Regions from separate parts of the Paractinoplanes abujensis genome, predicted to be linked through region 3. Evidence: riboswitches for the same ligand, from Rfam matches in the RefSeq annotation. Region 3 holds a riboswitch; each other region holds the start of a gene.

The links. Region 3 has a riboswitch for cyclic di-AMP ahead of BKA14_RS01245 (C40 family peptidase). Riboswitches for the same ligand answer to the same signal wherever they lie in the genome.
Region 1: linked by a shared signal. The riboswitch ahead of BKA14_RS29200 (coiled-coil domain-containing protein) and the one ahead of BKA14_RS01245 (C40 family peptidase) in region 3 are both predicted to bind cyclic di-AMP.
Region 2: linked by a shared signal. The riboswitch ahead of BKA14_RS22235 (C40 family peptidase) and the one ahead of BKA14_RS01245 (C40 family peptidase) in region 3 are both predicted to bind cyclic di-AMP.

What each region holds. Positions count from the first base shown of each region.
Region 1 is NZ_JACHMF010000001.1:6,389,138-6,396,133, forward strand. Features, by position in the region: gene BKA14_RS29170 (MFS transporter) at 1-367, shown strand, start outside; gene BKA14_RS29175 (hypothetical protein) at 371-703, opposite strand; gene BKA14_RS29180 (TetR/AcrR family transcriptional regulator) at 791-1,387, opposite strand; gene BKA14_RS29185 (ABC transporter permease) at 1,567-2,463, shown strand; gene BKA14_RS29190 (ABC transporter ATP-binding protein) at 2,456-3,229, shown strand; gene BKA14_RS29195 (coiled-coil domain-containing protein) at 3,256-4,308, opposite strand; cyclic di-AMP (ydaO/yuaA leader) riboswitch at 4,312-4,448, opposite strand; cyclic di-AMP (ydaO/yuaA leader) riboswitch at 4,660-4,792, shown strand; gene BKA14_RS29200 (coiled-coil domain-containing protein) at 4,796-5,827, shown strand; gene BKA14_RS29205 (glycoside hydrolase family 65 protein) at 5,889-6,996, opposite strand, start outside.
Region 2 is NZ_JACHMF010000001.1:4,929,527-4,936,522, reverse strand. Features, by position in the region: gene BKA14_RS22245 (type 1 glutamine amidotransferase) at 1-276, opposite strand, end outside; gene BKA14_RS22240 (MurT ligase domain-containing protein) at 266-1,486, opposite strand; cyclic di-AMP (ydaO/yuaA leader) riboswitch at 1,946-2,124, shown strand; gene BKA14_RS22235 (C40 family peptidase) at 2,131-2,949, shown strand; gene mraZ (division/cell wall cluster transcriptional repressor MraZ) at 4,004-4,435, shown strand; gene rsmH (16S rRNA (cytosine(1402)-N(4))-methyltransferase RsmH) at 4,724-5,779, shown strand; gene ftsL (cell division protein FtsL) at 5,776-6,774, shown strand; gene BKA14_RS22215 (peptidoglycan D,D-transpeptidase FtsI family protein) at 6,781-6,996, shown strand, end outside.
Region 3 is NZ_JACHMF010000001.1:348,939-355,934, reverse strand. Features, by position in the region: gene BKA14_RS01270 (YbaB/EbfC family nucleoid-associated protein) at 1-36, shown strand, start outside; gene BKA14_RS01265 (hypothetical protein) at 33-338, shown strand; gene BKA14_RS01260 (hypothetical protein) at 338-1,339, shown strand; gene BKA14_RS01255 (DUF6346 domain-containing protein) at 1,358-1,933, shown strand; gene BKA14_RS01250 (hypothetical protein) at 1,984-3,771, opposite strand; cyclic di-AMP (ydaO/yuaA leader) riboswitch at 4,628-4,777, shown strand; gene BKA14_RS01245 (C40 family peptidase) at 4,783-5,271, shown strand; gene BKA14_RS01240 (Pr6Pr family membrane protein) at 5,482-6,189, opposite strand; gene BKA14_RS01235 (acyl-CoA synthetase) at 6,195-6,996, opposite strand, start outside.

The sequences.
Region 1 (6,996 bases), 6.0 Mb from region 3:
GATCGCCACGGTCGCCCTGTTCGGCGTGGTCGCCCGCAACCCGATCGGCCTGTTCGCGGCGGTGTTCCTGGTCGGCGCGGCGGCCCTGTTCATCGGCCCCGCGCTGCAGGCCCGCCTGATCGCCGTGGCCCCCAGGGCCCAACTGATGGGCGCGGCGGTCAACCAGTCCGCCTCCAACATCGCCAACAGCGCGGGGGCGGCCCTGGGCGGCATCACCATCGCCGCCGGCTGGGGTTACCTGTCCGCCGCCTGGATCGGCGTCCTGCTGGCCGCCACGGGGCTGCTGCTGGCCGTCCTGAGCTTCCGCCTGGACCGCCGCGACCCGGTCACCGACGAAGCCACCAAGCTGGAGCCGGCCGCCGCCTGAGCCTCAGGCGGCACGCCCGAGTCGGTGGCCGGCCATCTCCAGGATGCCGTCGCCCACGCGCACCGGCGTGTGCAGGCCGGAGACGTCGCTCAGGGTCAGCAGGCCGTCCTCGAGCCGGTAGGTGCCGCGGGCCGGGCGCTTGCGACCGAGGACCTTTCCCGCGTACGTTCCGTCGGTCTTGATTTCCAGACGAACCGCGCCATCCGCGCTCGACCAGGAGCCGACCGGAGCTGTCATGACCGGCCGGGTGTTCGTGTCGCCCGGCACGAGGCCCACGGCGAGCGCCAGAAGCGCACCGGCGTCCAGATCGGTGGTGTCGACGTGCTCGTAGCGCATGGCAGCTCCCGCGGAAATGGTGGAGCCCCTACTTTCGGCAGGTTCACCGCCGACCCGACCGGGCCGTCCGGTGCGACCGGGTTGTTTTCAGCTGTGGCGCAGCGCGGCCGTGACCGCGGTCATCAGCTTCTCGAGGTATTCCGGGTCGGGCTTGGAACGCGAGACGGCCAGCCGCCAGTAGAGCGGGCCGAGGATCAGGTCGACCGCGACGTCCGGGTCGGTGTCAGCGGGCAGTTCGCCGCGGGCCACAGCCTGGCCGACCAGCTTTTCCCCGACGGCCTGCTGGTGGGTGCGCAGGGCCGTCTGGAGGGTCTCGGCGATCTGCGGGTTGCGGGCGGCCTCGGCCATCAGGTCAGGAATGATCTGGGAGGCGATCCGGTGTTGCAGGGCCCGGCTCACGATCATCATGATCAGCTGGAGGTCGCCGGCGAAGCTGCCGGTGTCGGGCAGCGGCACGCTGCGGCCGGCCACGTCGGAGACGATTTCGAGCACCATCTCGAGCTTGTTGCTCCAGCGGCGGTAGATCGCGGTTTTGCCGACGCCGGCGCGGCGCGCCACGGCCTCGATGGAGAGCCGGCCGTAACCTACCTCGGCCAGCTCGTACATCACCGCGTCGCGGATCGCTACGGTGATGTCGGTCCGGAGCACCGCCGCCCCGGCGGGTGCACGCTTTGCTGTCGCCACGTAATCACTATACGCCAGGACGTTACGGTTGCGTTCCGCCCTTCGGTCGGATAACCTTCCCGGCACGTCGATACGAAGCCGTTCCATCGGCCGAGGCTTGACATGCTGATTGAGTGTTCTCGCCTAAAGAACCAGGGCCCGGTTCCCCGCACGGGCCGACGAGATCGGAGCACCACCCCATGGCTCAGACGGCGGTTGCCGACTCCGATACCGGGCCATCGCTCACCGAGCTGGCCCGCCGGAGCGGCCTGACCAAGGCAGGGCGCCTGCCCAGCCTGCCGGAATACACCAGGCACCTCTGGTCCTACCGGCACTTCATAGCCGCCTTCGCCAACGCGAAAGTGGGCGCGTCGCTGGGCAGCACCAAGCTGGGCGTTGTCTGGCAGCTCCTGACCCCGCTGATCAACGCCGGCGTCTACTACGTGATCTTCGGTGTTCTGATCAACACCAAGCAGGGCGTGGACAACTTCATCGCGTACCTCTGCGCCGGTGTTTTCATCTTCGGATTCACCCAGACGGTGGTGCAGGCGGGCTCGCAGTCGATCACGGCCAACATGGCACTCATCCGGGCGCTGCACTTCCCCCGGGCCAGCCTGCCGATCGCGGTCACCCTGGTCGAGGTGCGCAACATGGTGGCCTCGGTGGTCGTGCTCGTCGCGATCGTACTGGCCACCGGCGAGCCGATCACTGTCGAGTGGTTGTTGCTGCTTCCGGCCCTGCTGCTGCAGACACTGTTCAACGCCGGGCTGGCCCTGTTCACGTCGCGCCTGATCGCCAAGGTCACCGACATCCGGCAGCTCATCCCCTACATCCTGCGGATCTGGATGTACGGGTCGGCAGTGCTCTACCCGGTGACGTTCTTCGCCGAGCGGCTGCACGGCTGGCAGCTCGCGCTGGTCGAGGCCAACCCGCTGCTGATCTTCATCGAGCTGGTCCGGCACGCACTGATGGAGAACGTCGAGCTGGCGCAGCCGGCGCCGCTGCTGTGGATCCAGGCGGTGATCTGGACGGCGCTGGTGAGCTTCGGGGGTTACGTCTACTTCTGGCGCGGAGAGAAGGGCTACGGCCGTGGCTGACACTCGGGAACCCACCGTCATCGCGGACAACGCGCACATCGTCTACCGCATCTACGGCTCGGTCGCGCCGGGCGCGAACACGCCGCTGGCCAGCCTCAAGCGCATCGTCACGGGCAAGAAGAGCGCCGCCGTACGGGAGGTGCACGCGGTCAAGGGCGTCAGCTTCGTGGCCTACAAGGGCGAGGCGATCGGCCTGATCGGCACCAACGGTTCGGGCAAGTCGACGCTGCTGCGGGCGATCGCCGGGCTGCTCCCGGTCGAGCGCGGAGGCGGCATCTACGCGGCTGGTCAGCCGTCGCTGCTGGGTGTGAACGCGGTGCTGATGAACGAGCTCTCCGGCGAGCGCAACGTCGAGCTGGGTTGCCTGGCCATGGGCATGTCACCGGCCGAGGTGAAGAAGGAAGCGGCCGGCATCATCGAGTTCTCCGGCATCAACGACCGGGGCGATTTCAGCTCACTGCCGATGAAGACGTATTCGTCGGGCATGGCGGCCCGGCTGCGCTTCTCGATCGCCGCGGCCAAGAAGCACGACGTGCTGCTGATCGACGAGGCGCTGGCCACCGGTGACGCCAAGTTCCGCAAGCGCAGCGAGCAACGGGTGCGTGACCTGCGCAAGGAAGCCGGCACGGTCTTCCTGGTGAGCCACAGTGAGCAGTCGATCCGCGACACGTGCGAGCGCACCATCTGGCTGGAGTCCGGCGTGATCCGGGCCGATGGCCCGACCGAGGACGTGATGAAGGAGTACGAGACCTACGTCAACAAGTAGGTGGGTAGGTCTCGCACTCCGGGGACTTACCTGACCGACAAGTGCACGTGGTTCGTGTGGTCGCTCGAGGGGTCGCCGTTGCCCCTCGAGTACGCCTTCCAGCCGCTGGACGGCAACCAGATGCGTTTGAACCAGATGACGTAGAGCACGCCCAGCCGGTCCGAGTTGTTGATGAAGTAGTTGGCCAGGTTGGTCCCGTACGTCTTGTCACCACCCGACGCGACGCCGCCGAAACCCTTCTTCTCGGCCGCGAAGTCGCACGCCTGCCCCTTGGGGTGCTCGCCGCTGTTCTGCTCGCGGAAGCACGCCACGTAGCGCGTGAAGCCGTCCGCCTGGGCCTGCTTGAGCGCGTGCAGGGTCCGCGGCGTCAGGCAGCCGCTGGTGGTGGGATCGTTCTCGGAGCAGCTCTCGTCGGGCAGCGAGCCGTCCTTGTTACGCGGGGCGGGGGTGGCCTTGTCGCTGGACCCGCCGTCGGTCGACTCCGGGGCGTCCTCGCCGGTCCGGTCCGAGCCGCCGGTGTTGGCCGCCTTGAGCGCGTTCTCGGCCTGCACCTTGCGCTTGGCCATCGTGTTGACGTGCCCCTGCTGCTTGCGCACCTCGGCGTCGATGGCCAGCTTGGCCTTCCGCTGGCCGTCACGGGTGGCCTTGAGGTCGGCCACCACCTGGTTCTCGCGCACCGCAACCGTTTCGAGCGTCTCGGCGCGGTCGAGGAAGCCGCCGCCCGACTCGGCGCCGAGCAGCGCCGTCATCGGGCCGAGCCGGCCGGTCCGGTACGACTTCTGGATGATCTCGTCGATGGCTGCCTGCCGGGGGGCCAGGTCGGCGTCGAGCTCCTTGAGCTTGGCGGCGAGCTGGGCCTGCCGGGTCTTGGAGCGGGCCAGGGCCTCCTTGGCCTCGACGAAGCCCTTGGAGGCAGCCTCGAGTTGCTGGATCAGGGACTTGGGGGCGCCCTCGCCGTCGTCGCCGTTGTCACCCGGCGCCGCGGCGGCCGGTCCGGCCACCGCCAGGGTCAGCCCGGAGAGCGCGACGAGCAGGGCCAGCAGGGCCGCCGTTCGTCGCCGGACAGTCTTGTGCCGCACACCTGTTCCTTCCGTCGGCCGCCGACCGAGTTAGCTGACGGGTTCGGGACGGAAGTAATCCCTACCGCTGGTTAGCGGATTCACCCCGGAAAGATTGGTTCCCCGGTTCGCCCGGCAGGGCGATTAGGCGGCGGTCTCCTTGGGGGTGGAGACCGCCCCGACCATACCGACTTCATCACGAGATCGACAGTTATCACACGCGCTGCATTTCACCGGCGACGCCCCGTCACGGCAATTACAGAATGTGTTCGAGTGACTACTAAATTGCTCATTCTCTGGTCCTGAAGGAGCGCGAACTCTCGGGTAAACTAGCCGCCGGTTCTGCCGCCGTGGCGCCGCCCCCGAGGTGCCGGCAGACCACCGCCCAATCGCCGCGAGGCGAGCCGGGGAACCAGGTCAGTGGGGTGCATCCGCGCAAGCGGTAGGGATCGCTTCCGTCCCGAACCCGTCAGCTAACCCGGTCGGCGGTTTACCGGAAGGAACTGCATTGACCGTACGACCCCGCCGGTGGCTGATGCTTGCCCTGGCGCCGATCGTGGCCCTGTCTTTCCTGGCCGTGCCCTCCTCGCCGGCGCTGGCCGAGCCCGGCGACGACACCGCTCCGAGCGAGGGCAGCGCGGGTGACACGGTGGGCAAGAACGCCACCCTCGACGATGTGATCGAGTCCTCGAACCGGCGTTTCGTCGCGGCCCAGGCCGCCGTGACGAAATCCACAGCCGAGCAGAGGCGGCTCGCCAAGGAGATCAGACTGGCTGAAGGCAAGCGTCTCGCGCTGCTCCCCGAGGTCAACGCGATCGCCGGCCAGCAGTATCGAACTGGCCACCTGGGGGCGGCCAGCTTCCTGCTGGGCAGCCAGAACTCCGACGACTTCCTGGCCAAGGCGGTCTCGCTCGAAGAGATCAACGCGATGCAGGACCGCAAGCTGGCCGAGCTGAACAAGGTCATCAACGAGGTCAACACCAAGAAAGCCGCGCTCGACGCCGAGGTCAAGAAGCGTAAGACCAACCTCGTGGCCATGAGCAAGCAGAAGAAGGCGGCCAACGACGCGCTCGCGCTGGTCGGCGGCGAGAGCCTCACCCACGGCATCGTGCTGGCCAAATCGCCGGCCGCTGCTCCCGCGCCGCGCAATTCCGACGGCGGTTTCTCGCCCGAGGGTTGCAACGTCCAGGACGAGACCACGAGTGGCTGCGTGACGGCCCGCACAATGCACATGTACAAAGAGGTGAAGAAGGCCGGCTTCAATCGGTTCGTCGGCTGTCACCGCAACGGCGGGCCGTTCGAGCACCCGAAGGGCCGGGCCTGCGACTGGTCGTTGCAGAAGCGCGGCTTCGCACCCGCCCACAATGCCGATACCCGCACGTACGGCAACAACCTGATGGCTTTCCTGGTGCGTAATGCCGACAAGCTCGGCATCTATTACGTGATTTGGTACAAGCAGATCTGGTTCCCGGCCAGCGGCTGGAAGTCGTACAGCGGTCCGAGCGACCACACCGACCACGTGCACGTGTCGATGCTCTGACGACAGACCTGCGCAGAAGGGCCCCGGGGTGAACCCCGGGGCCCTTCTTCCATGCCAGGCGTCAGCTGGTCATGCGCCGCACCGGGGCGCGTCCGACCGGCTGGCTCGGGGCCGGGCCGACCGGGTGCGCCGGCGGGATCGGCACGGTCACCGGCTTGACCTGGGTGACCTCCACGTCCTTGCCGTGGTGGTTGACGACCAGGCGGGCCGAGCCGCCGCCGTTGCGCAGCGAATACGTCACCTCGTCGGCGGTCACGTTCACCCGCAGCCGCAGCCCGCGCCAGAGCAGCGAGAACTCCAGGTTGTTGATGCGGCTGGGCAGACGCGGGGCGAACGACAGCTGCCCGTTGAAGTCGCGCATGCCGCCCAGACCGGCCACCAGCGAGATCCACGTGCCGGCCAGCGAGGCGATGTGCAGACCGTCCCGCGAGTTCTGGTGGAGGTCGTGCAGGTCCATCAGGGCGGCCTCGCCCAGGTAGTCGTGCGCCAGTTCCAGGTGACCCACCTCGGCCGCCAGCACGGCCTGGACGCAGGCCGACAACGACGAGTCCCGGACCGTACGCGCGTCGTAGTAGGCGAAGTTGCGCGCCTTCTCCTCCGGCGTGAACGCGTCACCGCGGATGTACATCGCCATGACCAGGTCGGCCTGCTTGACCACCTGCTTGCGGTACAGGTCGAAATACGGGTAGTTGAGCAGCAGCGGGTACGCCTCGGGCGGGGTGTTCTCGAAGTCCCACTCCTGCAGCCGGGTGAAGCCCTCGGACTGCTGGTGCACGCCGAGCTCCCGGTCGTACGGGATGTGCACCGCGGCCGCCGCGTCCCGCCAGCTCGCCGTCTCCTCGTCGTCCACGCCCAGCTTGCGGGCCAGGTCGGGGTGGCGCTTGGCAGCGTCGGCGGCCGCCAGGAAGTTCTGCTGGGCCAGCAGGTTGGTGTAGATGTTGTCGTTGACCACGGCGGTGTACTCGTCGGGGCCGGTGACGCCGTCGATGTGGAAGCGGCCGTGCCGGTCGTGGTGGCCCAGCGAGCGCCACAGTCGCGCCGTCTCGACCAGCAGCTCGAGGCCGACCTCACGCTCGAAGTCGTAGTCGCCGGTGGCCTGCACGTAGCGGCGGACGGCGTCGGCGATGTCGGCACCGATGTGGAAGCCCGCAGTGCCGGCCGGCCAGTAC
Region 2 (6,996 bases), 4.6 Mb from region 3:
CAGCACGGCCGCGCCCTGGTTGACCGCCCGGTGCAGGCCGCCGTCGGTGATCAGCCGCTGGGCCGCCAGGGCCTGCGGGCCGTCCTCGCCGCCGCCGATCAGATAGATGTCGGCTGTCGAGGGCATGGGCTGGTCGGAGCGTACGGAATACGTCTCGACGGGGATGCCGCGCATGGCCGCCCGCCGGCCCAGGATCAGCAGGTTGCCCCGGTCCCCGTACGTGGAGAGCAGGTCCGGATAGATCCAGACGATGCGCAGGACGCTCTCAGTTGACACGGTCCAACTCCGCTCGGATGTCCTGGAACGCCGTGTAGTTGGCGATCACCTCGAGGCGGCCCGGCGGCACCGACCGGAGCGCCTCCTCGAAACTCAACACGTGCCGGAAACCGATTCCGTTCACCTCGAGGCGTACGGCGAGGTCGAACGCCCGCTCGCCGGTGATCAGCACCGGCCGGTCGTGCAGGGGCGAGAAATCGACGTCGTAGAGCCACGAGGTGTCGAAACCGTCGGGGTCGCGGGCGTTGATGGAGAGCAGCGTCGGCGCCTGCTCGGCCATGTCGAACGCCTCGAGCCAGCTGGCCGGGTTCTTGGCCAGCAGCAGGCGGATGTTGCGGCCGTCCCGGTCGACCTGCGCGTACCGCCCGGCGATGGAGGCCACCGTGGCCAGCCGGGGGAGCGCCTCGATGGGCCGCACGCCGAACTCGGCCGCCACGGCCAGCGCGGTGGCCGCGTTGCCCAGGTTGACCGTGCCCGGCAGCTGCAGCTTGACCAGGTGCCAGTCGCCGCGGGGGTCGATGACGCCGTCGTCCTCGACGCGCCACTGGGCCTGCGGGCGGCGCAGCGGGCAGCCCGTGCACCACCAGTCGCCGTTGGCCCGCTCGATCGGGTCGCCGCTCTCGGGGCACACCACCGAGTCGTCGGTCCAGCGCTGGCCGGCGCTGAACCAGGTGATGTGCGACGAGCCCCGGGCCGCCCACACGACCATCGGGTCGTCGGCGTTGGCCACCACCGAGATGTCGGGGTGCCCGGCCAGCGCGGTGCGCCACATCTGGGCCATCATCGCGACCTCTTTGGCCCGGTCGAGCTGGTCGCGCGAGAGGTTGAGCAGCGCCACCACGCGCGGGTTGGTCTCGTCGATCACCCGGGCCAGGTAGTGCTCGTCGACCTCGAGCACCGCGAACGGGGTCGAGCCCGCCTTGGCCAGGGCCGAGGTGTGCCCCGTGGGCATGTTGGCGCCGAACGAGTTGGTGGCCACCGGGCCGAGCACGCCCAGGCCGGCCGCCGCCAGCCGGGTCGTGGTGGTCTTGCCGTTGGTGCCGGACACCAGCGCGATCGCGCGCCCGGCGGCCAGGTTGCGCAGCAGATCAGGGTCGATCTTCAGACCGATCCAGCCGCCGATGACCGAGCCGTCGCCGCGCCCGGCGGCCCTGGAGAGTGCGGCCGCCGTCTTCGACACCGACGTCGCGACCTTGGCCCGCAGGGGCATTTTCCCGTCCGTCACGGGAGACGAGCGTACCGGACCCGGCTGTCACGTCGAGTTGCCGAGCATCCGGTTCCGGACACCCGGCCGGCCGTCTCCTCCCCACCCTCCGGCCCAGCCATTTACCAGTGACCATTTTCGCCGGTGAGAAAGGTTTGAACGGCGGAAGAGTGAAATTGCGGTGTGCGTCACCCGAATGGTTCCGAGCAAAAATGTGTTCTGATTCACGCGTAACCTTCGACCCTCGGTAATTCACCAATCACGAGTCGTCATGGCAATTCTTGCCGCCTAGTAACAAATCGGACACTGTCCACTGTGCCAAACACTCTCTGTTACTGAACCGGTTCCCCCAGAGCGCCCGGAATCGGTGTAGCAAGGTCTGGCCGGCAGCACCCGCTGCCTGACTCGCGACGACCTGGCTTACGCCGAGCCCTGCCCCGGGCCGGTCGTCTCGACCACCCGCACCATGAACAACCACAAAGGCATACGGGGGCAGGGACGGGGGAACCATTTCCGGTTCACTCCGCCGCCACCCGCTCCGGTGGCGATCACGGAGAACCTTGGGGTGAAGTCGCTCCGGCGACCGGGCACACCTTCCCGCCCGAACCCGACAGCTAACCTCGCAGGCGTGCCGGAGGGATATCTCTACCGTGCACGAACACAGTTCGAGCCGTGGCCGCCGTTCGCTCGGTGCCGGCGCCATCGCACTGTCTCTGGGTCTCTGCCTCTGCGCAGGCCAGCTGATCGCCCCGTCGCCCGCCAGCGCGGCCCCGATCGTCACCGCGGCGGCTGCCGCCAAGGCGAAGGTCAAGCCGTCGGTCCGCAGCTCCATCTCCACGCGGTCCGTCACCTACGGCGGCAAGATCAAGGTCACCGCGAAGTACATCAACCCGGCCAACGGCAAGGTGATCACTTCGGGGACCGTGCGACTGCAGGCGCTCCGCAAGAGCAAGTGGGTCAACCTGTCGGCCAAGACGCTGGGCAAGAGCGGCAGCGTCACGCTGACCGGCGAGCCGCACGTGAGCGGCGCGGTTCGCGCCTACTACGTGGGCACGCCGACCTACAAGGCGGCGGCCGGCGGCAAGTTCTCGGTGACCGTCAAGCCGAAGTCGGCCCCCGCTCGCACCAAGATCATCAACGAGGCGAAGAAGCACGTCGGCTCGCTGTACAAGTACGGCGCGTCCGGCCCCTCCCGCTTCGACTGCTCGGGCTACACCATGTGGGTCTACAAGAAGGCAGTCGGCAAGAGCCTGCCCCACAAGGCCAACTCGCAGCAGAAGTACGGCAAGTCGGTCGCCAAGGGCAGCAAGCAGATCGGCGACCTGATCATCTTCCGTAACGGCTCGTACGGTTACCACGCCGGCATCTACGCCGGCAGCGGCTACATGTACGACTCCCCGCACACCGGCGCGCGGGTGTCGAAGCGCAAGATGATCGGCTCGAACTACGTGGTTCGCCGTCTGGTCTGACGCCGAGCCTGACTCAGCGGGACGTGTCCGGTTCGGGCGCGTCCCGCTGTCACGCCACGTCGGCTTTCTCCCGTACGCGTCCGGCCCGGCAGTCCCGAGCTGCCGTTCCTCGCGCCGGGTGACCCGCCACGTTTCCCCCATCCCGGTCGCTCATCCCCGCTGCCCACCTGCTGCGGCCGGACCGCACCCCAGCGCCACCCCATCCCCGGAACGCCGGGCCGCCCCACGCGGCCCGGCGTTTCTTCACGTCCGGTCCCGCTCTAACCGCGCCCGGCCGGGCCCGTTCTGCCAACGCCCAGCCTGCTCTGTCCGCGGCCGGTCTGGTCCGCTCTGCGTGCGCCCGGTCCGGCCGACGCCTCCCTGTCCTGCGCCGCTTCCGCTTCCTGGCGGCCTTGGCCACCCCGGCCGCGCCCTCCCGTTCCGTGCTGCCCAAGCTCCGCCGCCAGCCGTGCCGTCCGCCGGCCGTGCCGCCGTGCCGCCCGCCGGCTCTGCTGTGCCGCCGGGCCGCCACCTATATATAGGGCCCTCGCCTTACACCCGAAGCCCCTTGATCAGGGCGTTGTCCACAGTCCGGGGTTGTCCACAGGGCCGCGCCCCAAGATCCACGATTTTGACCACAATCTGCGGTGGCGGTGGGCCCCCTGGGAGGGCGGGTCAGGGGTGGGGCGAGTCAGGGGTGGGCGAGTCAGGGGTCGGCGACCAGCAGGGCATCGCCCCTTCGTCCTCCACTTTCCTCCCCCGTGGGGGTTGACATCGTGGCCGTCTGGGATGTTTGGGCGTGTTTGGGATGGTTCTTGACAGGGGCCCCGGGAGGATGTCGGAAACCGGACGTGGTTGATCATGCTTGGCCCCTCCACTTCGCACCCACCTCGTTGAGCTGCGGTTTCGTCTGCGAATGGGGTTCGCGACCCCGCTCATTCGGCTTGCGGGTGGAGGGAAGTGGAGTAGAGTGGAGCGCAGTGGCAGGGCCGAAAAGTCGAACCAGACCTGAGGGGCCTGCCGGCCCGAGTTGACAGGCGGACCGCGAACCGCCCGGGGCAGGGGGTAGGGGCCGATGTTTCTCGGCACGCATACTCCGCGCCTCGACGACAAGGGGCGGCTGATCCTTCCGGCGAAGTTCCGTGATGAGCTGGCGGGAGGTGTCGTGATCACCAAGGGGCAAGAGCGCTGCTTGTATGTGTTCCCGATGCCGGAGTTCCAGCGCATCGCCGGTCAGCTGCGTGAGGCGCCGGTCACCAACAAGGCGGCCCGGGCTTACAGCCGGGTCTTCTTCGCCAGCGCGCACGACGAGGTCCCGGACAAGCAGGGGCGGGTCACCATCCCCGGCCATCTGCGGGAGTACGCGGCCCTCGATCGCGAGCTCGTCGTCATCGGCGCGAGCACGCGTGTGGAGATCTGGGACAAGCAGTCCTGGGAGGACTACCTCGCGGCGAGCGAAGACGAGTTCGCCGACATCGAGGAGGGGGTGCTGCCCGGCGGACTGTAGGCACGGCACTCGACTGGGCCCGCGAAGGCCCGGACGCTGCCGCTTCCGTACTGCGAGATCTCCAGCCGCTCCCGCTCCTGGCGCCTCTTCCCCGGCGCCAGGCGCGTGTCCGGCCAAGGGCGAGCCCGATTGGCAACGGGCACGAGCGGATGGGGATCTGGCGGTACGGGCGGGCGTCCGGGAAATGCCGCGGAACGGGTGACGTACGCGGGCGTCGGCACAAACAACCGGCAGGTCGGTGCCGGGCAGGGCGCGCGGGACAGTCGGGGTGGGGCGATGGGGGTCGTTATGGGGGAGCTTCGCGGCACGCACGTGCCGGTGCTGCTCGAGCGCTGCCTCGAGCTGCTCGACCCCGCTCTCCGGCTGCCGGGCGCCGTGCACGTCGACTTCACGCTGGGCCTGGGCGGTCACGCCGAGGCGGTTCTGGAGCGCTATCCGGACGTGGTCCTGGTCGGACTTGACCGCGACACCGAGGCGCTGGCGCACTCGCGGCACCGGCTCGCGCGGTTCGGTGAGCGGGTCAAGCTGGTGCACGCCGTCTACGACGAGCTGCCCCGCGTGCTCGGCGAGCTGGACCTGGCCGGGTTCCACAGCGGACTGTTCGACCTGGGTGTCTCGTCGTTGCAGCTGGACGAGGCGGACCGCGGTTTTGCGTACGCGCAGGACGCCCCGCTCGACATGCGGATGGACCAGACCTCGGGCATCACCGCCGAGCAGGTCGTCAACGAGTACGAGCCGGGCGAGCTGGTCCGGATTCTGCGGCAGTACGGCGAGGAGAAGTTCGCGCAGCGGGTCGTGTCGTCGATCGTGCGCGAGCGGCAGAGGGGCCGGATCACGTCCACGGCGCGACTGTCCGAGCTGGTCAAGGAGTCGATCCCGGCCGCCGCGCGACGAACGGGTGGAAATCCCGCGAAAAGAACGTTTCAGGCGCTACGTATTGAGGTAAATGGCGAACTCGCCACGCTCGAAGCCGCCGTGCCGGAGGCTTTGGACGCCTTGGCCCCGAAAGGGCGCCTTGTGGTGATGAGCTACCAATCTTTGGAGGACCGGATCGTCAAGCGTGCCCTCACCGCGAGGTCGCGCAGCACCGGGCCGGTCGACCTGCCGGTCGAGCTGCCCGGGACGGGTCCGACGCTGCGGCTGCTGACAAGGGGGTCGGAGCCGCCCAGCGAGCAGGAGGTCGCGGCCAACCCGCGAGCGGCTTCGGTGAAGCTGCGCGCGGTCGAGCGCATCGACCAGGCAACACCCGGGGCCGCCCGCGAACGGCCCCGATTGACTACAACGCACGGGGGACAAGGGCGGTTACGCCCGGGGGAACGCGAAGAGGGGGAGGGGAAAGCATGAGCGAGCGCACCTACGCGCCGCGGTCGGGGGGCCGGACCGCGGACGAGCAGCGTCCGGCCACCGGGCGGCGCCAGCCGGGGTCGAGCCGCGATGCGGACGCCCCGGGAAGTGCCGGCCGGGGGGCGCGGCAGTTCGCCGGAGCGGAGGACGGCGGAGCTCGCCGGTCCGACACGCGCCGGTCAGGGACACGGAGCAAGGAAGAGAAGCGGACGCCGGCCGAGGCGCGCCGCGAGCGGGACGAGCGCCGCGCGACGCGTGACGACCGGCCGGGCCGCGACACCCGTACGGGCCGTGACGAGCGGACGAGCCGTGACGAGCGGGCGGGCCGCACGACCCGCGAGCCGGTCGCGCGGGCCAAGACTCGCACCACCGAGGGCGCGCGGGCCAAGACGCGTACCACCGAGGGCGTGCGGCCCAAGACCCGCAACACCGACGCCGTACGTGCAAAGACGCGCACGGCAGAGGGTGCACGGGGTCGCAGGGTCGAGGCCCCGGTCGACGGTGCGGCCGCGCTGCAGCTCGAGGTGACCGCCGCCGAGCCGCTGCGGACGACGGGTGAGGTGCCCGCCGCGCCGCGGCTGCGCGTCGCTCCGCCGCCACCGATCCACGGTGGACCGCGAGCGCCGTTCGTGGCGGGCGTGATCGGCGTGGTGATCGTCGGGGTGCTCGGCATCCTGCTGATCAACACGAAGACCAACGAGAACTCGTTCCGCATCGCCGACCTGCAGAAGCAGAACACCGCGCTGGAGAATCAGCGGCAGGATCTGGACAACCAGCTGGTCGAGGCGTCGAGCATCGGCAATCTGGACGCCGCGGCCCGCCGGCTCGGCCTGGTGCGGGCCGACATCCGGGAAGTGGCCAAGCTGCGGCTGCCCGACGGCAAGATCATCCAGGTGCCGAAGCCGGTGCAGGGCCAGCCGTCGATCACCCAGCCCGACGCGGCGACCGACAAGGGCGGCGGGAACATCTCGCCCGCCGACGGCACGGGGCGGTAGCCACCGATGCCGCCGCGAGCCGACGACACTCCACCGCGCCGGGGCGCTCAGCCCCGGCGTGGCACGTCTCGTGACGTCTCCGCCGAGGGTGACGAGGCGCCGAAGCCGAGCCGGGGGTTCGGCGGTATCGGTGACGCGCGGGCCTACACCCCGCGCGGACGCACCGTGGCCGAGCGTGATCAGCGCACCCGTTCGCCGCGGGCCGGGCGCACGTCCGACCCG
Region 3 (6,996 bases):
CCCGAGGACGACGAGACCGAGGAGCGCCGCCGATGAGCGACGTCTACATCGATTCCGCGGCACTGCGCGCGCACGCCAAGATGGTCGACGAGGCCGCCCGGATGTGTGACGAGGCCAGCTCCGGCGCCGAGTACATCGACATGCACGACGAGGTGTACGGCATCCTGTGCAGCCCGCTCGCGCTGCCGTTCATCCAGCCGCTGCAGGACTTCGCGTTGCAGGAGCTCAAGACCGGGGCCGACGCGACCGCCCACGTGGCCGAGCTGCTGCGCGCGGTGTCCGACGACGCCGACATGACCGACAGCAACGTGGCCGGGCGTTTCAAGGCGGGCAACTGATGAGCGACACGGCGCTGACCCGCGGGAGCCTCATCGCCGCCGAGGGCGAGACCAAGTCGTACGAGGGTGCGGGCCTGTTCGAGTCGGCGGGCGGCATCGTCGACGGGATCAAGGACGGCGACTGGATGACCGTGGGCGGCAACGCCGTCGCGGGCGCCCTGGGGCTGCTGGGCGCGGTCATGGATCCGCTGCAGGCGGTGTTCGCGGCCGGCGTGGGCTGGCTGATGGAGCACGTGAGCTGCTTGCGGGAGCCGCTCGACAAGCTGTGCGGCGACCCCAAGGCGATCGAGGCGCACGCGCAGACGTGGCGCAACATCGAGCAGCGGATCTACGAGGCCACCGACTTCTTCGTGGCCGAGGTCAAGAACAGCACCGCCGCATGGGCCGCGAAGTCGGCCGAGGCCTATCGCGCGATGGCCCGCACCCACGCGGAGTCGATCCAGGCGATGGGCCAGGTCGCCGATTTCATGGGCCGGACGAGCACGATCGTCGGGGCGATGGTCGGTGTCGTGCGCAACACGATCCGCGACATCGTGTCCGAAGTGATCGGCGCCTGCATCTCCAAGGCCATCCAGGCCTTGACCGTCGTGCTCATCCCCAAGGTCGCCGCCGAAGTCGCGATCCTGGTCGCCGAATGCAGCACGAAGGTGCTCAACCTGCTCAAGCAGCTGTTCGCGGCGATCAAGAAGCTGGGCGTGTTCACCAAGCAGATGGACGGCATCCTGCAGCAGATCGGCCAGTCCAGCCGTAACGTCCTGCGGCTGGAGGCGTTCCGGATCGAGGCGATCGGCACCGCGGGGGGCACGGGCCGCAGCGGCTTCAAGACCGCCTACGACCTGATCAGCGAGGGGCACAAGAACGTCTACGGCACAGTCGACAAGGTGATCCAGGAGACCGCCAAGGCCGCCCCGAAGACGAACGGGGCCCAGAACTCCGGGTCGACGGGCGATACCCTCAACGGCGACAACCCCACACCGACGCCCATCGATCTTCCGCTCTGAGCCCCGAGGAGCCGTCCCGTGGACCCGCAGAACGACCGGATCACCGACCGCCTCGCCCAGATCCGGGCCCGCGAGGCCGAACTCGACGCGGAGGAGGCCCGGGCGGCCGCCGCCCCGCCGCCGGTCGTCGAGCGTCGTGAGGGCAGCACGCTCCGGTCCGCCCTGTTCATGATCGTGACCGTCGTGATCGCACTGGCGCTGACCGGGTCGGCGGTGACGCTGTCCCGGCTGGCCGGGCGGAGCATGGACGACACCACCCGTACGGGAAAAGCCACCGTCCTCTCGTGTGTGCAGCACGGGCCGATCAGCACCAAGGGCTTCGGCTACTGGGACGCGTGCACGGCGTCGTTCGACTGGAACGACGGTCAGCAGACGCGGATGACGGTGTCCGCCGTGTTCACTTCGGACGACATCGGCAAGGTGATCGAGGTCGGCGACGCCGGGCGGTACCGGCAGAGCCAGCAACTGGCCCGGGCCGACGACGACTACCGGCCGTGGCTGCGCTGGATCGGCTACGGGCTGGGTTTCCTCGCGCTGGTCCCCGTGTTCCTCATCGTGATGATCGTCCGGGCGTCGTTCCGCCGCAAACGTTAGAAGCGGCGGCGCTGCCGGGACAGCGCCGCCGCGTCCTCCCCGGGTCCGGTTCAGCGGCGCCGGCTGCGGCGGGTCAAGGCCACGGCGGCCACACCGAGCAGGATCAGCAGCAGTCCCCCACCGGCCGCGGCGGCGATGTTCGCGCCGGTCAAAGCCAAAAAGCTTGCCCCCGTACGGGGTGACGGCCGTGCGACGGCAGGGGCCACCGGCGGAGCCGTCGCCGCGGCAGTGGCTTCGGCCGGGGCGGCGGGCTTCTCGAACGTTCTGAGCCTCGGCCGGATCGGGACGGTCAGCAGCGGCGGGGCGGACGCCTCGGCGTACAGGTGGCCGAGCGCGACGTCGAGCAGGTGCGCGCCGCCCGTCATGACCTCGACGCGCACTGCCGCGGCCTCCGCCCGTACGGCGTCTCCGGTCTTGTCCTGACGGACTGAGCCCAGCGAGATCTTGGCCGTCAGCAGCGACGACGACGTGAGACCACCCAGCAGCTCGACCCCGACGCCGGCGTCCCGCGCGTCGAGGGTGGCGGCCGGCCGGCCCGCCGCGGTCACCTCGAGCACAGCCGGGCGATAATCGACCTCGTCGTGGGCGGGAAAGCCGGTCGCGGTGACGGTCAGCGCGGGCTGCGTGACGACCTTGATCGACACCTGCTGCGGGGTGCCGGCGAACAGCGTCACATCGGACAGGGCCACCCCGGCGCCCGCGGTCACGGCGAGACGACCCTTTTTGCGTACGAGGTCGGTGCCGCTCCGGGCGGAGCCGGTGGGGCCCAGCTTCAGCAAGCTGGTGGGCTCGCCGGCTCCGGCCGGACGCATCGCGCGGATCGCCGGGATGGTGCCGCCCCCGCCCAACAACTGCGCACCGGCGAGCATCGTGGCGCTGCGGGTGAGCGGTCCCGTCCCACCGCAGCGGTACGCCTCTTCCCAGCGCGCGTCAGCGGTCGACTTACCCAGCCGGATGGTGGCCAGACCGCCGGCGTTGACACCGACCAGCCCTTTGTCGCCTACGCGGTGCCCGTTCTTGTCCGCGCGTTGCCCGAAGGCGTCCACGCGTTGCCCAGAGGTGGCCGCGCGCTGCTCAAAGGTGTCCACGCGCTGCCCGGAGGTGGCCGCGCGGTGCTCGGAGCTGTCCGCGCGCTGTCCAGAGGTGGCCGCGCGCTGCTCGGAGCTGTCCACGCGCTGCCCGGTGTCTGCGCGACGCCCAGAAGTGGCCGCGCGATGCTCGAAGTTGTCCACGCGCCGCCCAGAGTTGTCCACGCGCTGCCCGGTGTCTGCGCGACGCCCAGAAGTGGCCGCGCGATGCTCGAAGTTGTCCACGCGCCGCCCAGAGTTGTCCACGCGCTGCCCGGTGTCTGCGCGACGCCCAGAAGTGGCCGCGCGATGCTCGAAGTTGTCCACGCGCCGCCCAGAGTTGTCCACGCGCTGCCCGGTGTCTGCGCGACGCCCAGAAGTGGCCGCGCGGTGCTCGGAGGTGGCCGCGCGGTGCTCGGAGGTGGCCGCGCGAGGTCCGGAGTTGGCTGTCTGCCGGCCGGGCTCGGGATTCCCGATCTCGGGCGCCGGATCGGCGGCGGGCTGGTTGGGCGTGGGGGACGGGCCGCTTCCGGTTCGGGCTGGGGCGTCGGTCTCGGCCGGGCCGGGGCCGGAGGGCGCGCGGCTCTCGGCACCCGTGCCCGCCCGTGGGGCGCCGGGGACCCGCAGCCCGAGCAGTTCGGCGTCGGCGTAGCGGCCGGTGGCGACCGTACGGTGAGGGCTGCGTTCGCTGTCGACGTCGCCCCGGGCCGAGGCGAGCCGCACGTCGGTCAGCGCGGGCAGGTCGGGGCGCAGCACACCGGCATCGAGCACGGTGATCTTCGCGAGGGCAGCCCGGGCGGTGGCTGTGAAGCGGGCCCCTTCACATTCGTCAGCTCGTCCGTGCGTGCCGGCGGGCACCGCGACGACCGCTTCGCCGGAGGGTCCGTGCGAGGTAGCGGGCATAGCGGCGTGCGCTTCGGTGGGGACCGCGATGACCGCGAGGGCGGTCAGGGCGGCGGCCGCTCCGGAGAATGCAGGATACGTCCGGGGTGGGCGGCGGGAGCACGGGGTCGGCATGCAGGGGCCTCGCTTGATGATCGGCGACGTGTCCGGCTTGACCATCGAAAAGCCGTTTGCGGAGGGTACGGCCCTATCAGCGGGTTTGGCTCATCAGCACATTCCGGCAAGTCCGACATTGCTGGGCGTAACGGCTCGCCTGGATCCAACGAACGATCTTCCGGGTCGTCACCGGTCGATCATCCCTTGTAGAGACCCTGCCGCCACGAACGTGTCACCGCACGCCGCACCTCCCTCGATTCCGACGCAATCTTTCGTGAGCGCCGTCCAAAGTCAACAGCTACCTAAGAGATGCCTTAGGTTGCTGCGCGTAGTCGCGACGGGGTGCGGCTCAGGTGCCGGATCCCCCGCCGCCGCCTGTCCGGCCGACAAGTTGGGTGATGAGGGTCACCGGACCGGCGGCCCGAAATGACGCCGGTTGACCACGGCTCGTCCTGGGTGTCCGGAGCGACATCGGACGCGGATTCCGATGTGTGACCAGCGAGTTTTCTGGGGCGGCTGCGAAACATGGCGGATGGCCCGACCCGGCCGATCGTTGCCTGCGTGCCCCGAGCGGGGCACAAGCCAGGCCGCCCCGGGACGCCGAGTCCCGCCCACCACGGGACGGCCCGACCTGTCATCGACGGAACTTCAGTGGGCGGGAACGGGGGAACCAGAACGCCGGCCCGAGCGCCGGCTAGGGGTGAGGTCGCCTCACGCGACGGGCCGCCTTCAGGCCTAATCCGACAGCTAACCTCGCAGGCGGTTGAAGGACCGAGGATCGTCTTGTCTGTCTCCACGAAGCTGCGCCGCCTGCTCGTGCCGGCCGCGGCCGCGCTGATGTCGGCCACCCTGCTCGTCGCCCCGGCCCAGGCCGCTCACGTCTCTCCGGCTGCCGCCGCGTCGGCCGCCCTGGCCGCGCGTGGCAACGCGGTCGTCGCGGCCGCCCGGGCCCAGCGAGGCAAGCCCTACAGGTACGGGTCGCGCGGTCCCAACGCGTTCGACTGCTCGGGCCTGACCGGGTACGCCTACGCCAAGGCCCACGTCGCCCTGCCCCGCACGGCGCAGGCTCAGTACCGCGCGGCCAAAAAGATCACGGGTGCCGCGGTGCGGCCGGGTGACCTGGTCTTCTGGGTTTCGGGGAGCCGGGCCTACCACGTGGCCGTCTATGCGGGGGCGGGTCAGGTGTGGCATGCCCCGAAGCCTGGTGACCGGGTCAAGCTGGCCAAGATCTGGAACTGGAAGCAGGTTCGCTACGGGCGGGTCGCCGGCTGATCCGGTGACCTCCCGGACCTCCCGGACAGCAACCACTTGACGGTGTCGGCTCTGCCCGGTTTCCGGGCGGGCCGCCTCCGCCGCGGTCAGCGATCACGATTGGTCGTCGACCGGCCTGGGGCCGGCAGTCGTCCAGGTCAACGGCGCCCTCTTGATCAACTCCGGTGTGCCAACCCACCCCACCGGGGGACCCCCGACCCACCGCAGATTTTACCGGGTGGGGCCGATCTTGGCGGGGGTGCCTGTGGACGGCTCGGGATTGTGGACAACCGGGGAATCCTCAGCGGGGCGTGCCAGGCGAGCCGCCAGGCGGTCGACGCCGAGCAGCGCGGCCCCGAGGACGGCGAAGATCACGGCGAGCTCGGCGAACTGGCCGGCCACCCAGTCGTAGCCGTGGGTCGTGGGGTCGAGGAAGAAATACGGATAGCGGACGCTGACCGTGGGGAACAGGATGGCGCGGGTCACCGACGTCACGCCGTACGCCAGGGGGAACAGGATCCACAGGCCCAGGTCGCGCCACGGGGAGACACGGCGGGGGCCGAACAGCACCCAGTCGGTGAGGACCAGCAGCGGCACGGCGTAGTGAACCAGGAACATCGACCAGTTGGTGACGCGGCTCGCGGGATCGGCCACGGCCAGGCCGGGCAGCGGGTTCGCGCCGTTCTGCAGCATGAAGTGCGAGATCAGGCCGGTGATGACGATCCACAGGGTGACCGCGCCGCGCAGCCGGGGTGCGGCGGGGCCGGTCGTGCCGCGACGCACCATCCAATACAGGACCGCGCCGAAATAGCCCAGCGTGATCAGGTTGCTCTGGCACGTGTAATACACGATGCGGTGATCACCGATCAGCAGGCCGGCCAGGCCCGAGCCGACGATCAGCAGCCGCAGCCAGAACTGCGGAGTCAGCCAAACTCTCATCGCGCCTACCGTAGTGCGGCCTTCTGCACCTTGCCCATGGCGTTGCGGGGCAGGCCGTCGACCAGGTGCACCACGCGCGGACGTTTGTGCACGGACAGGCCGGCGGCGACGAAATCGATCAGTTCGCGCTCCGTCGTCCCGTCCGCGACCACGTACGCGGTGATCTGCTCCCCCAGGTCGGGGTGTGGGGAGCCGACGACGGCGGCCTCGCGGACCGCGGGATGCAGCAGCAACGCGTCCTCGACCTCACCCGCGCCGACCCGGTAGCCCCCGGTCTTGATCAGGTCGGTGGAGGCGCGCCCGACGATCCGGTGCCACCCGTCCGCGCCGATCGTGGCCACGTCACCGGTCTCGAACCAGCCGTCGCGCTCGGGCCGGCCGTGATGCAGGTAGCCGTCGAACAGCGTCGCCCCGCGCACCTGCAGATGCCCGATCTCGGGGCCGGGCGCCAGGGGTGTGCCGGTGTCGTCGACCAGCCGCGTCTCGACCCCGGGCACGGGCCGGCCGACGTGACCGGCGCGGCGTTCCCCGTCGGCGTGCGCGCTCACCGTGATCAGCGTTTCCGTCATGCCGTAGCGCTCGACCGGGGCCTGACCGGTCAACTCGCGCAGCTGCTCGAACACCGGCACCGGCAGGGGTGCGCTGCCGGAGACGAGCAGACGGGCCCGGCCGAGCGCGCGGGCCTCGGTGGGGGCGGCACAGATCCGCGACCAGACGGTGGGCACGCCGAAATACAGCGTCCCGGCCGCCGCCGCGTACGCCTGCGGGGTGGGTTTTCCGGTGTGCACCAGCCGGGAACCGACGCGC